Linked DNA regions of Mucilaginibacter gracilis. The main gene of each other region encodes a partner of the protein of the gene in region 2 in a complex. Links are inferred from orthologs where the notes say so. Each region holds a gene or a part of one and is shown on either strand. Other genes may lie near its edges. The genes, in order: BDD43_RS07100 and lpdA.

Region 1 (6,148 bases), 390 kb from region 2 along the record:
CCGAGCGTTTGTGCATGCCGCAATTGCCCGAAGATATTTTTGTACAAAGCATAGCTGCCCTGGTTGATATTGATAGTAACTGGATACCTACAAAAGCGGGCCACTCGCTATACATCCGTCCGTTTATGTTTGCTACCGACCCATTTTTGGGAGTACAGCCATCGCAAACCTACAAATACATGGTATTAGCCGGCCCGGTTGGCCCTTATTTTACCAAACCGTTAAAGGTTAAAATAGAAACTCATTTTTCGCGCTCAACCGAAGGTGGTTTTGGTTATGCCAAAGCAGCCGGAAACTATGGTGGCGCCATGCTGCCATCGCGCAAAGCGGTTGAAGAAGGTTACGACCAATTAATTTGGACAGACAGCAAAGAACACGCCTACATGGAAGAGTTAGGCGCCGCCAACGTGATGTTTATTTTAGATGGTAAACTCATTACACCATCAACCCGCGATACCATTTTAAAGGGCGTTACCCGCGATACTGTTTTACAACTGGCCCGCGATTGGGGTTACCCGGTTGAAGAACGCCGCGTTAGCGTTGCCGAAATACTGGAGGGTGCCAAAAACGGCAAACTAACCGATGCCTTTGGTGCCGGAACCGCAGCTACCATAGCCCCCATAGGCGTAATTGAACACGAAGGTAATGTTTACACCCTGCCCGACCCAACTCAGCGCGAGTTCTCCAAAAAGGTATTAAAAACCCTGGACGAAATACGCTACGGCGTAACTGCCGACCCATATGGTTGGAACTATATGGTGTAAGGTTTAAAACATCAATATTTTGAAGAGCAATGAGGTAACTTGTTGCTCTTTTTTTGTATGGTAAAAAAGAGTGTCATGCTCGTCGTCAATACTTCATCTCCGTTCTGCACAGCTACTTGTAACCCGGGCACTCAAAAACAAAAAGAAACTTATTTTGATATGCCTTGTTAAACCAATATCAAAACACCCAACCCATGAAAACTTTAACAGTCCCCGGCGATCCACATTCGGTAAGAGCCATTATGGTACCCAAAACACAAGAATTTCACGACCACGAAACCATACACGTCACCTCTACAGATGGCACTCAAACAGTAGAAAAAACAATTTTCCGCATTGTAGACGGCGGCGAAGATAATTGGGAATTGCAGTTTGAGTAAAGTTCGTTAACAACGTAGTTTCGGTACACTGAAAACGACAGTCAAACCCGCCCAGCCAGACCTCTATGTTTGCGCCAACAATGTAATGCCAATTAAAAAATCCGGCATTTCAAAAGCGTAGATGCGCACAACTACAAGGCATGAGATCCTGAAGGCAATTGAGTTTAATACAACATATTAAGAGCGATGAGGAGACTTGTGGCTCTTTTTTGTTTACAGTTACTGCTTGAACAAGAGAATGCACTCAAGAGAAAAACAATTATAATAATATCTAATAACAAATGAATGATACTATGTATATTGGTTGAATTATAACAAATTTCTAAACCTAAACTTATGGCGTTCGATGCAAAAATCTTTAGAGTATTAGTGGCTTCTCCTGGTGATGTTGGCAACGAAAGAGACGTTATCCCAGATGTCATAAATGATTGGAATGCAATAAACGCTATGATTAGTAAGGTTGTTTTGATGCCCATAAAATGGGAAACGCATTCAGCCCCACTTATGGGTGATAGGCCACAAGCTATTATAAATAAACAACTTGTTGAAGACTGCGATGTTTTAGTTGGCGTTTTTTGGACTCGAATAGGTACAAATACTGGCATTGCAGTTAGCGGAACAGTTGAAGAAATTGAACAGTTTTTGAAATTAAAGAAGCCTGTAATGTTATATTTTTCTCAATCACCCATTGAGCCGGACAAAATTGATATTACTCAATTTACTGTATTAAAAAATTTCAAAGAAAAAATGAGACTGGAAGGATTAACAGAGTCCTACAATGGTATACCTGATTTTAGACAAAAATTTACAAGGCAGTTCAGCATTAACATAAGCAACCTTATAAATAACGCACTTGAAAATAAGATTGAAGAAGCAAAACCTCAATCTCTACCGGCTAAAAATAAAAATTCAGAGGAAACTATAATTATTCCCGCCACAATAAATAGAATCGAAATAAGTAAAGAAATTTTGACTAACGAAAAGGTTGACGAATATTTACTTAAAGCGGTCCAAAGCTCAGCCAACCCAAATGGTTGGGCTCGAATTGCAGCTGTTGGATCCTATCTGCATACATATACGCCTGTTGATTATAGAGACTTTCATTTTCCTAAACTTCAGGCATTTTTAAAATCAAGAAAGTTATTTGAATTTAAAGACGAAAAAGGACATCCAATTCTAAGAGTTGTACCCAAATAGATTTTAGCCTAATTCAATTAGCCCATCCATAAGACCGCAAGCCCACCTTTAATCCATCCCCACAAAAAAGGCGACATCTTTCGATATCGCCTTTTCAAATATTAATTAAGCTTAACTTTTAAAACAACAACCTAACAGGTTCTTCTAAAAGTGCTTTTAGGGTTTGTAAAAATGCGGCGGCTGTAGCACCGTCAACTGTGCGGTGGTCGGCACTTAGGGTAACTTTCATAATGTTGCCTGGTACTACGGCACCGTTTTTAACAACCGGCACTGCCTGTATACCGCTAACAGCTAATATACACGAGTTTGGTGTGTTAATAATGGCGGTAAACTCGTCAACACCAAACATACCTAAGTTTGATATGGTGAAGGTTGAGCCTTCCATTTCGTTAGGCTGTAGTTTTTTGGCTTTGGCTTTTCCGGCAAAGTCTTTAACCTCGGCGCTAATGTGGCTTAACGATTTGCCATCGGCAAATTTAATAACCGGCACAAGCAAACCTTCGTCAACAGCAACGGCAACACCAATGTTCACATGCTCGTTATAACGAATTTTATCGCCCAACCATGCTGAGTTGATATTAGGATGCTGTTTTAAAGCAATAGCGGTAGCCTTTAAAACCAGATCGTTAAACGACACCTTAGTTGGGGCGTAGGCATTAATTTTGTTACGGGCCTCAATAGCCTGGTCCATATCTATCGACATGGTTACATAAAAATGCGGTGCAGTAAACAGGCTCTCGCTTAAACGGCGGCCAATTGCTTTACGCATTTGTGTAACAGGTTTCTCGGTAAATTTCTCAACACCCACAAACTCGGGTATTTTAACCGGTGCAGGTGCTGCTTTTGCGGCGGCAGGTGCAGCAGCTTCGGCAGCTACAGGGGCGCTTGCTGCTACAGGTTGTGCCGATGGTGTATAACCTTCAACATCCTTTTTAACAATACGGCCACCTTCGGCACTGCCTTTTATTTGGGTAAGGCTAATGCCCTTATCCTTAGCAATTTTACGCGCCAGTGGCGATGCTTTAATGCGGCTTTCGTCGGCAGTTTCGGCATCGGCTGTTGGAGCAGCGGCAGCTTCGGTTGCAGGTGCAGCTTCTTCGGCACTTGCAGCAGGTGCAGGCGCAGCATTACCAGCAGCTAATAACGGCGTAATGTCGGTACCTTCTTTACCAACAATGGCAATAATTTCGTTAACCTTGGCAGCCTGGCCTTCGGCAACGCCAATGTATAGTAGTGTGCCGGCTTCGTAGCCAACAACATCCATGGTAGCTTTATCAGTTTCAACATCGGCTAACGAGTCGTCGCTTTTAACTTTATCACCTACCTTAAAGTTCCATTTTTGAATAACACCTTCGGTCATGGTATCACTCATCAAAGGCATGCGGATAACCACAGCCGGTATTTTTGATAAGTCAACCGCCGGAGCTGCTTCTTTTTTAGCCTCCACTGGGGCGGCAGGTGCCTTATCGGCAGCCGGGGCAGTTTCGGCTTTGGGCGCGCTTGCGCCATCGGCAGCTAAGGCGGCTTTATAATCTTCGCCTTCTTTACCTAATACGGCAATAATGGTATCAACAGGTACAGCTTTACCTTCTTCAACACCCAGGTATAATAAAGTACCATCCTGAAACGATTCAAAATCCATAGTGGCTTTATCCGTTTCTATCTCGGCCAGCACATCTCCCGATTTTATTTTATCGCCAACTTTTTTATGCCATTTAGCTAATACCCCTTCGGTCATGGTATCGCTCATTTTAGGCATTTTAACTACTTCAGCCATATATTTATTTGATGAATAGTTTTATATTTTTATAAATGAACCTATAATTAGTCTCTGATGTATGGATAATCCTTTTGTACATACACATCGGTATATAACTCGGATGCCTCCGGCCAAGGCGATTCCTCAGAAAACTTAACTGATTCGTCAACTATAGCTTTAATTTTTTCGTCAATTTCTTCAAACCATTTATCGTCGGCATATTTTTCTGTTAAAATAGCTTGTTTAACGGTTTCAATAGGGTCTTTAGCTTTGTAGCTTTCAACCTCGTCTTTAGTGCGGTACTTTTGCGGATCGGACATGGAGTGCCCTTTGTAACGGTAGGTACGCATTTCTAAAAACGTTGGGCCATCACCTTTGCGTGCGCGCTCAACGGCTTCGTCCATAGCGTTGTGTACCGCAACCGGGTCCATACCGTCAACCGGCGACGATGGTATGCCGTAAGGTAAGCCTAATTTATAAATATCGGTTTGTATGGTTGTGCGCGATACCGAAGTACCCATAGCATAGCCATTGTTTTCGCAAATAAATATTACAGGCAGTTTCCACAGCGCAGCCATGTTAAAGGTTTCGGTTAATGCACCCTGGCGCACTGCACCATCGCCCATGTAGCAAAGGTTAACATTATCGCGCCCGCTGTATTTGTTGGCAAATGCAACACCGGCACCCATTGGTATCTGGCCGCCCACAATACCGTGGCCGCCATAAAAATGGTTTTCCTTATCAAACATGTGCATTGAGCCGCCTTTACCTTTTGAGCAGCCGGTGGCTTTTCCGTAAAGTTCGGCCATTACGGCGTTAGGGTGTGTGCCTTTGGCCAAAGCATGAGCATGATCGCGATAAGCTGTTATCATACTATCTTCGTGCTTAATAACCGACATGGCACCGGCTAACACCGCTTCCTGACCAATATACAGGTGGCAAAAGCCCCTTATTTTTTGCTGACCGTATAATTGACCTGCCTTTTCTTCAAACTTGCGCATTAAAAGCATTGATTCGTACCAATGCAGATAAGTGTCTTTGGTGATTGCGACTGAACTCATGTGTTAAAAAAGATCTTTAAAATTTTAAGATGCGCAAATCTAATTATATCCGCGTAAAAAGCGAAACCGCAGCCACTTTGTTTATCTTTTATTAGATTTTTTTTGGAAAAGAGATTTTTAAGACTATCTTCGACAACTGTTAACAAAAAAATTACCAAACGATGTCCGTTTGATAAGCAAAAATGTTATCAATTTTAATAATTGTTGCACTCCCCTAATACAACAAAGAGAGATTAAATGAAGAAACTGTCTATCGCACTTGCATTATTCATCAGCCTTTCAGTTGCTAATGTACAAGCTCAAACAAAATCTATACCAAACTCCGCTCCGGAAACCACTGAAGAACAGGATAAAAGCTTAGTTAAAGATTACCTTTCGCAAATAATGGGCGTAGCGCTGTCTACAACCTCAAATGTTAAACTTTTTCAATTTGTTTATGATTGGATAGGTACTCCTTACCGTTTTGGCGGATCGTCTAAAAAAGGCATCGATTGTTCAGCTTTTACTAAAGAGTTGTATAGTAAAGTGTTCAACCTCAATATCGAACGTAACTCGCGTGATATTTTTAGCATGGTTAGCCCTGTTAAAAAAGACGAACTTAAAGAAGGCGATTTAGTATTCTTTAAAATACATAGCCGCAGCATTTCGCATGTGGGCATTTACTTAGGCAATAACAAATTTGCACACGCTTCTTTAAAGGGTGTGTCTATCAATAACCTGGACGACGATTATTACAGCCGCTACTTTTATCGCGGTGGCCGTTTGTTAGACTCGTTTAAAAAAGAATTGGAAAAAGAATCTGCAACGGATTCAAAATAACTAACCAATAGTGAACCTAAATTGAAAAACCTTTCGCCCATCGGAAGGTTTTTTTTTGCCTAAAAATGAAGCGCCGCAAAATTCATATTACGCTTTTAGCACCATTGCTGTTATTTGCCTGTACCAATGAGCCCCATACCGCTGCTGTACATACCAAACCAATTGTTG
Region 2 (6,231 bases):
AAAACAACCAGCCAGGGCCGCTTATCAGCATTAAAAATAGCTTTAAAAGCTGTGTCCGCTGGGGTTACAGGTTGTGCGCCGAGTGCAAAAAGGTTTGGGTTATCCACTATCCTAATCAATCAAAAACCAAAAATAGGCAAATAACTTTTAAACCCAGTTTACAACCGCAACACTATTTACCCGAAAGGTAGTTTTTTATCTTCTTAAAAAAGTCATCCTTCCGGGGTTTGCTCTGCCCGTCGTGCGTAAGCCCGTTTTTTAAATGATGATCCAGCTTTTGGGCATATTCGCGCGTGGCGGCATCTCCGGCCAGTTTCATCTCACTAATAAATGGGTTTGCATAAGCATTCAAAGCCGCGTTTTGCGATACCGTATAATACCGGCTCGCGCCCGATGCATTAATATTATCGTTTCCAGGCAACTGCTCATTCTCGCCAAACAAATCGATATGGTAAATCTTCGGGTCCAATTTTTCCAATCGCTTGGTTCCCTTACGCTCATTGCGCCAGGGGTGTTCCTTATATTTTAACTGCGCCATCAAAAACGTTTTTTTCCAAACAGATACCTGGTGCGACATCAGGTAACCACTCTTCTCATTATCCAAAACCGCAACCGCCAATCCATTAATAAACGCGCCTGTTGCCTTGGTATGGTACACGCTATTGCTTGACAATTTGAACAAGTTAATTTGATTACCTACGGCAAAGCTGATAATTTTACCGATTGTATCGGCATCAACCAGCCCGGTAAGCCACATATCCTCCTGGAAATAGATTACGTAATCTTCCGGTATCTGTTTCAAACCATTCAGCAACCTGTCGCTCCATTCACCCTTGCCGGTTTTGATATTGGTAAAGATGTTCGATTTATAGTCATCTTCCTCAGTCAAAAAATAATAGCTAATTTTCACATCGTGGTACGGCCAATATTTTTTAAAAAAATAGTCGAAGCCAGGGTACAGTAACTTGTACCTATCGCAAGTATGAACAATGAGGGCGATGGATTGCATGTATTGCAAAGGTAAATTATTTGAACCTACATTATAAATATAGTATATTTGAGTATACCCACATCAGTAGATGTTGTTATGCTTAAAATAGCTTGTTATGATACGTACAGAAATAATAGCAACCTCCGAAGAAGTTTCCTTCAACATCCCTGAAAACTATATCGGAAAAGTTTTAGAGATCATCGCCTTTACCAAAGACGAAGGTTTAACCGATGCACCTGTGATAAAAAAAACACCAAAATTTACGGTGCTGCATACAGATGTAAAAGATTATAAATTTAATCGCGACGAGGCAAATGAGCGATAAGGTTTTCTTGGATACCAATATAGTTGTCTACTCACATTCGGACTACGACCTTGTAAAACAGACCAAAGCTCAAGCAATAATTCTTCAACAACAAACGATAATTAGTACTCAGGTAATTCAGGAAACAGCTAATACATTAAATAAAAAGTTAAAAAACACCTGGCCTGAGGTTATTAGTGCTTTATCGAGCATAACTAATAATAGTGAGGTTCACACCAATACAGATAAAACAATATTACTTGCTTGCACCATAGCCGAAAAGTACCGGTTTTCCTTTTACGATTGTTTGATAATTGCCGCCGCTCTGGAAACAGAATCCCAAATTCTCTACTCCGAAGACATGCAGCATAATCAGCTTATTGAGAATAAGCTCCGGATAGTTAACCCGTTTAGATAAACAACTTTAGCAGGTGTGAGCGATAAGCACTTAGAGTTTAAAAAAACAAAAAACATGTCTTTGCGAGGAACGAAGCAATCGCACGGAGGTAAATCACTCACCATTCTACGAACAATTCCCCCCTATCGTTCTCAAAGACAAGTTATTAATCACAAATACTTCTTCTCCGTAACCAACAACCCAAACTCCTCAGCCGGTTCCTTCTCCATCGATTTATGGTGAATTTTATGTGCCCTACGGATGCGCAGCAAATATTTATTATTGGTTTTAAAAGCCTTGAAACGGTTGTGTATAAACCAATCGTGAAAAACGAAGTAGATAATGCCGTATGTGCTAATGCCTCCACCTATCCAAAAGCGACAATCTAAACCCAAATGCCCCAGCCACATCAGCCACAAAGCAAAAGCCGAAAAGCCCAAACTAAAAACATCATTCAACTCCAGCCAGCCGTGCCGTTGCTGATGGTGCGTTTTATGAATAAACCACAGCGGCCCATGAAACAAGTACTTATGAATTGCCCACGACATTGCCTCCATCCCGGCAATGGTTATAATGAGAATCCCGATATCAATCAAAACTTCCATAGGCTTATAAAAAAGCAGCTTTATATTAAATATAAAGCTGCAGTAATTGTTTTATCAATAAATCCGAAATCGAAATTCCGAAATCCTAATTAAATATGTATCGGCCTGTTATCCGTAGCTGCCAAACAAGCTTCGCGCATAGCTTCGGTATAGGTTGGGTGCGCATGGCTCATGCGGCTAATATCCTCGGCGCTGGCGCGGTATTCCATAGCAACAACGGCTTCGGCAATCATATCGGCGGCACGCGGGCCTATTATATGTACACCTAAAATCTCGTCGGTAGTGCTATCGGCCAAAACCTTTACAAAACCGTCCATATCACCACTGGCTACGGCCCTGCCGCTGGCTTTAAACGGGAACGATCCTGTTTTGTATTTTACGCCTTTTTCTTTCAACTGCTCTTCGGTTTGGCCAACGCTGGCAACTTCGGGCCAGGTATAAACTACGCCCGGTATCAGGTTGTAGTTAATATGCGGCTTTTGGCCAGCAATAGTTTCGGCAACAAAAGTACCTTCATCTTCGGCCTTGTGGGCAAGCATAGCACCGCGCACCACATCGCCAATAGCGTAAACACCTTTAACGCTGGTTTCCATATGGTCGTTAACGGTAATTTTACGGCCACGTTCTTCAACCTTTAAACCTATATTTTCTAAACCTAAACTATCGGTATAGGCCACACGGCCAACGGCAACCAGGCAGTAATCGCCTTTAAGTTCCATTTTATCGCCTTTAGGGCTATCAAAATTAACGGTAACTTCTTTGCCCTTTACGCTTGCGCCGGTTACTTTATGGCCCAGGTAAAACTCCATACCCAGTTTGGTTAAAACCTTTTGCAGCTCTTTACCCAAACCTTTATCCATAGTTGGTACAATGCCATCCATAAACTCAATTACCGATACCTTGGCGCCCAAACGCGCATAAACCGAACCTAATTCCAGGCCAATAACACCGCCGCCAATTAACACCAAATGCTTGGGCACTTCGGTTAAGGTTAAAGCTTCGGTACTGGTAATAATGCGTTTTTTATCGATAGGCAAAAACGGCAGTTGCGATGGTTTTGAACCCGTTGCAATAATTACGTTAGTGCCGGTAATGGTTTCTTCGGTACCATCGGCCTTGGTTATTTTGATGGTGTTTTTATCAACAAACGACCCCATGCCCTGGTAAGAGGTAATCTTATTTTTTTTGAACAGAAAAGATATACCCGCTGTGTTTTTTTGCACAACCTCGTTTTTCCGTTTAATCATTTGTGGCATGTCAACCTTTAAATCCTTTAGCTTAATACCGTGCGTTGCAAAAGTATGCGCAGCATTGTGGTAATGTTCGCTCGAATCTAACAAAGCTTTTGAGGGGATACAGCCCACATTAAGGCAGGTACCGCCAAAAGTGGCGTATTTTTCAATACAGGCAGTTTTTAAACCAAGCTGGGCACAACGTATAGCGGCTACATAACCACCCGGACCCGAGCCAATAACAACAACATCATATTGCATAATATATAATTTTAAGGCGCGGCAAAGTTAAACATTATCAAACCGCTAACGAAATATTAAGCCATTACTTTAACGCCAACCTATTCAAAATTGTATCATTTTCATATAAGTTACTTGGTATAACCTGCTTTACTTAAATTAGCTTTTTAAACTGACTGTTATTATCATGAAAAAACTTTTACTCGCTTTTTGCCTCGCAGCCTGCTTTACCACAGTTTGCGCCCAGCCGGTACCCGCAACGCAGGAAACCGAAGATGCAGCATACATTAAGGCAAACTACACCAAAATGCAGCAGTACATTACCATGCGCGATGGTAAAAAACTCTTCTGCTCCATTTACCTGCCTAAAGATCAAAGCAAAAAATACCCTATCATGATGACCCGTACACCCTATGCAGTAGGGCCTTACGGCGACGATAAGTTTAAAACCACGCTTGGCCAAAACATGCTTTTTGCACACGAAGGCTACATTTTTGTTTACGAAGATGTACGTGGCCGCTGGATGAGCGAAGGCGATTTTGTTGACGTTCGCCCACAAATTGATAACAAAACCAGCAACCAGCAAATTGACGAAAGCACTGATACTTATGACACCATTGACTGGCTGGTTAAAAACCTGCCCAATAACAATGGCAGGGTAGGCATTGAGGGTATCTCCTACCCGGGTTTTTACTCAACCGCATCGTTACCAAATGCGCACCCGGCGTTAAAAGCGGTATCGCCGCAGGCACCCGTTACCGAGTGGTTTATTGGCGACGATTTTCATCACAATGGTGCCTTTTTCCAAATGGATGCCTTTTCTTTTTTAACCAGCTTTGGCGTACCGCGGGCAAAGCCATTAACGCCCGATTTGTTTAAAAACGGCGTTAAATATACCCAGCACGATAATTATAAATTTTACCTGGAATTAGGCGCACTGCCCAACTTTAAAAAGAAATACCTTGGCGATTCGGTTAAGTTTTGGGATAACATGATGAACCACCCCAATTACGATGCCTTTTGGCAGGGTATGAACATTCGCCCGCATTTAACAAACATTAAGCCTGCCACTATGGTTGTAGGCGGTTTTTTTGATGCCGAAGACTGCTTTGGCGCTTTGCATACCTATCAGGCTTTAGAAAAGCAAAACCCGCAAACGCATACAAACATGCTGGTTATGGGCCCCTGGTTTCACGGCGGCTGGGAACGCGGCGACGGCGAAACATTTGGCGATCAAAATTTCGGACAAAAAACAAGCCTTTGGTTTCGCGAAAACGTGGAGCTACCCTTTTTTAATTATTATTTAAAAGATAAAGGCGATATGCAACTCCCCGAAGCTACCATATTTGTAACCGGCAGCAACGAGTGGCATAAGTTTAATACCTGGCCACCCCAAAACACGGTAGAAAAAACTTTATATCTTCAGGCTAACGGCAAACTTTCTTTCGCGCCGGCTAAAACCAAAACGGCCTCGTTCGATGAGTATGTGAGCGACCCTGCCGCACCCGTACCCTACCAGGATGGCATACAGGAACGCCGCACCCGCGAATACATGATAGACGACCAACGCTTTGCCTCCCGCCGCCCCGATGTTAAAACCTACCAAACTGAGGTTTTAGCTGATGACATCACCTTAACCGGCCCCGTTGTGGCCAACCTGTTTGCATCAACCACCGGCACCGATGCCGATTTTGTTGTGAAACTGATAGATGTTTTCCCCGACGATTTTCCAAACCCGGTTCCTAATCCCAAAAACATAACCCTGGCAGGCTACCAAATGCTGGTTCGCGGCGAAATATTTCGTGGCCGTTACCGCAAATCGTTCACCAACCCGCAGGCTATGGTTCCGGGCCAGGTAACCAACATTAACTACAACCTGCCCGATGTTGCCCACACCTTTAAAAAAGGGCACCGCATCATGATACAGGTACAAAGCTCATGGTTCCCGCTTGTTGATCGTAATCCGCAAAAATTTGTTGATATTTATAAGGCGAAGGATTCTGATTTCCAGAAGGCTACCATTAAAATATTTCATAATGATGCGGCAGCTTCGAGCGTAAAGGTAACGGTGTTGCAATAACCATAAAACAGTTCAGTTTCGAATTTTTAATAATAAGGGACAGAATATAAGTTTCAAGCATTGGGGTGGTGCGATTCCATCCCAACGGGAGGGTGCAGGGATGGGTTTATGCGAGAACAAGGCGAATAAACCCCTCCCTGCACCTTCACAGCCTAACGCACCCCTCCCCGAGGAGGGAATAAAAAAATCGTTTATCGTATGATGGACTTACGCTCAAGATTAGAATAAAAACATATTGGTAACAAATAACGAAAAGAGCATTTTTAAACAATACATAATGAAACTACACCGCCTTTTAACAACCGTATTTATTATAGGTACATGTGCCCTAAGTGCCCTGGCCCAACGCTCCCGCCCTGCATTTACCCATGCCGATAGCTTA

What was found.
Region 1: the proteins of lpdA (region 2) and BDD43_RS07100 are in contact, whole or in part, in a crystal structure (PDB 1EBD), measured with the Geobacillus stearothermophilus proteins. The link is inferred for Mucilaginibacter gracilis from one-to-one orthologs. Residues at the interface, in WP_049624544.1 of Geobacillus stearothermophilus: Pro340, Ser341, Asp344, Tyr345, Arg403, Asp406, Val408, Glu431, Ala432, Gly433, Asp438; in WP_033016211.1 of Geobacillus stearothermophilus: Ile130, Ala131, Met132, Pro133, Arg136, Arg140, Glu141, Asn155, Arg157.

The regions. Positions count from the first base shown.
Region 1 is NZ_RBKU01000001.1:1,651,598-1,657,745, reverse strand. What follows is about bases 1,790-4,654. They hold BDD43_RS07100 (pyruvate dehydrogenase complex dihydrolipoamide acetyltransferase), read right to left. Parts: upstream 4,119-4,654; coding sequence 2,460-4,118; downstream 1,790-2,459. Other genes in these bases: pdhA (pyruvate dehydrogenase (acetyl-transferring) E1 component subunit alpha), read right to left, coding at 4,166-4,654; BDD43_RS07105 (OST-HTH/LOTUS domain-containing protein), read left to right, coding at 1,790-2,341. In the rest of the region: BDD43_RS07115 (branched-chain amino acid aminotransferase), read left to right, coding at 1-764; BDD43_RS07110 (hypothetical protein), read left to right, coding at 959-1,144; more of BDD43_RS07105, read left to right, coding at 1,481-1,789; more of pdhA, read right to left, coding at 4,655-5,161; BDD43_RS07090 (C40 family peptidase), read left to right, coding at 5,399-5,980; BDD43_RS07085 (CapA family protein), read left to right, coding at 6,046-6,148.
Region 2 is NZ_RBKU01000001.1:2,038,742-2,044,972, reverse strand. Bases 1,589-4,536 are described here. They hold lpdA (dihydrolipoyl dehydrogenase), read right to left. Parts: upstream 3,791-4,536; coding sequence 2,387-3,790; downstream 1,589-2,386. Other genes in these bases: BDD43_RS08780 (CocE/NonD family hydrolase), read left to right, coding at 3,957-4,536; BDD43_RS08790 (sterol desaturase family protein), read right to left, coding at 1,863-2,297; BDD43_RS08795 (PIN domain-containing protein), read left to right, coding at 1,589-1,713. Outside these bases: BDD43_RS08810 (ArnT family glycosyltransferase), read right to left, coding at 1-107; BDD43_RS08805 (hypothetical protein), read right to left, coding at 173-1,009; BDD43_RS08800 (hypothetical protein), read left to right, coding at 1,107-1,316; more of BDD43_RS08795, read left to right, coding at 1,306-1,588; more of BDD43_RS08780, read left to right, coding at 4,537-5,849; BDD43_RS08775 (M1 family metallopeptidase), read left to right, coding at 6,127-6,231. UniProt on the Escherichia coli protein: Lipoamide dehydrogenase is a component of the glycine cleavage system as well as of the alpha-ketoacid dehydrogenase complexes.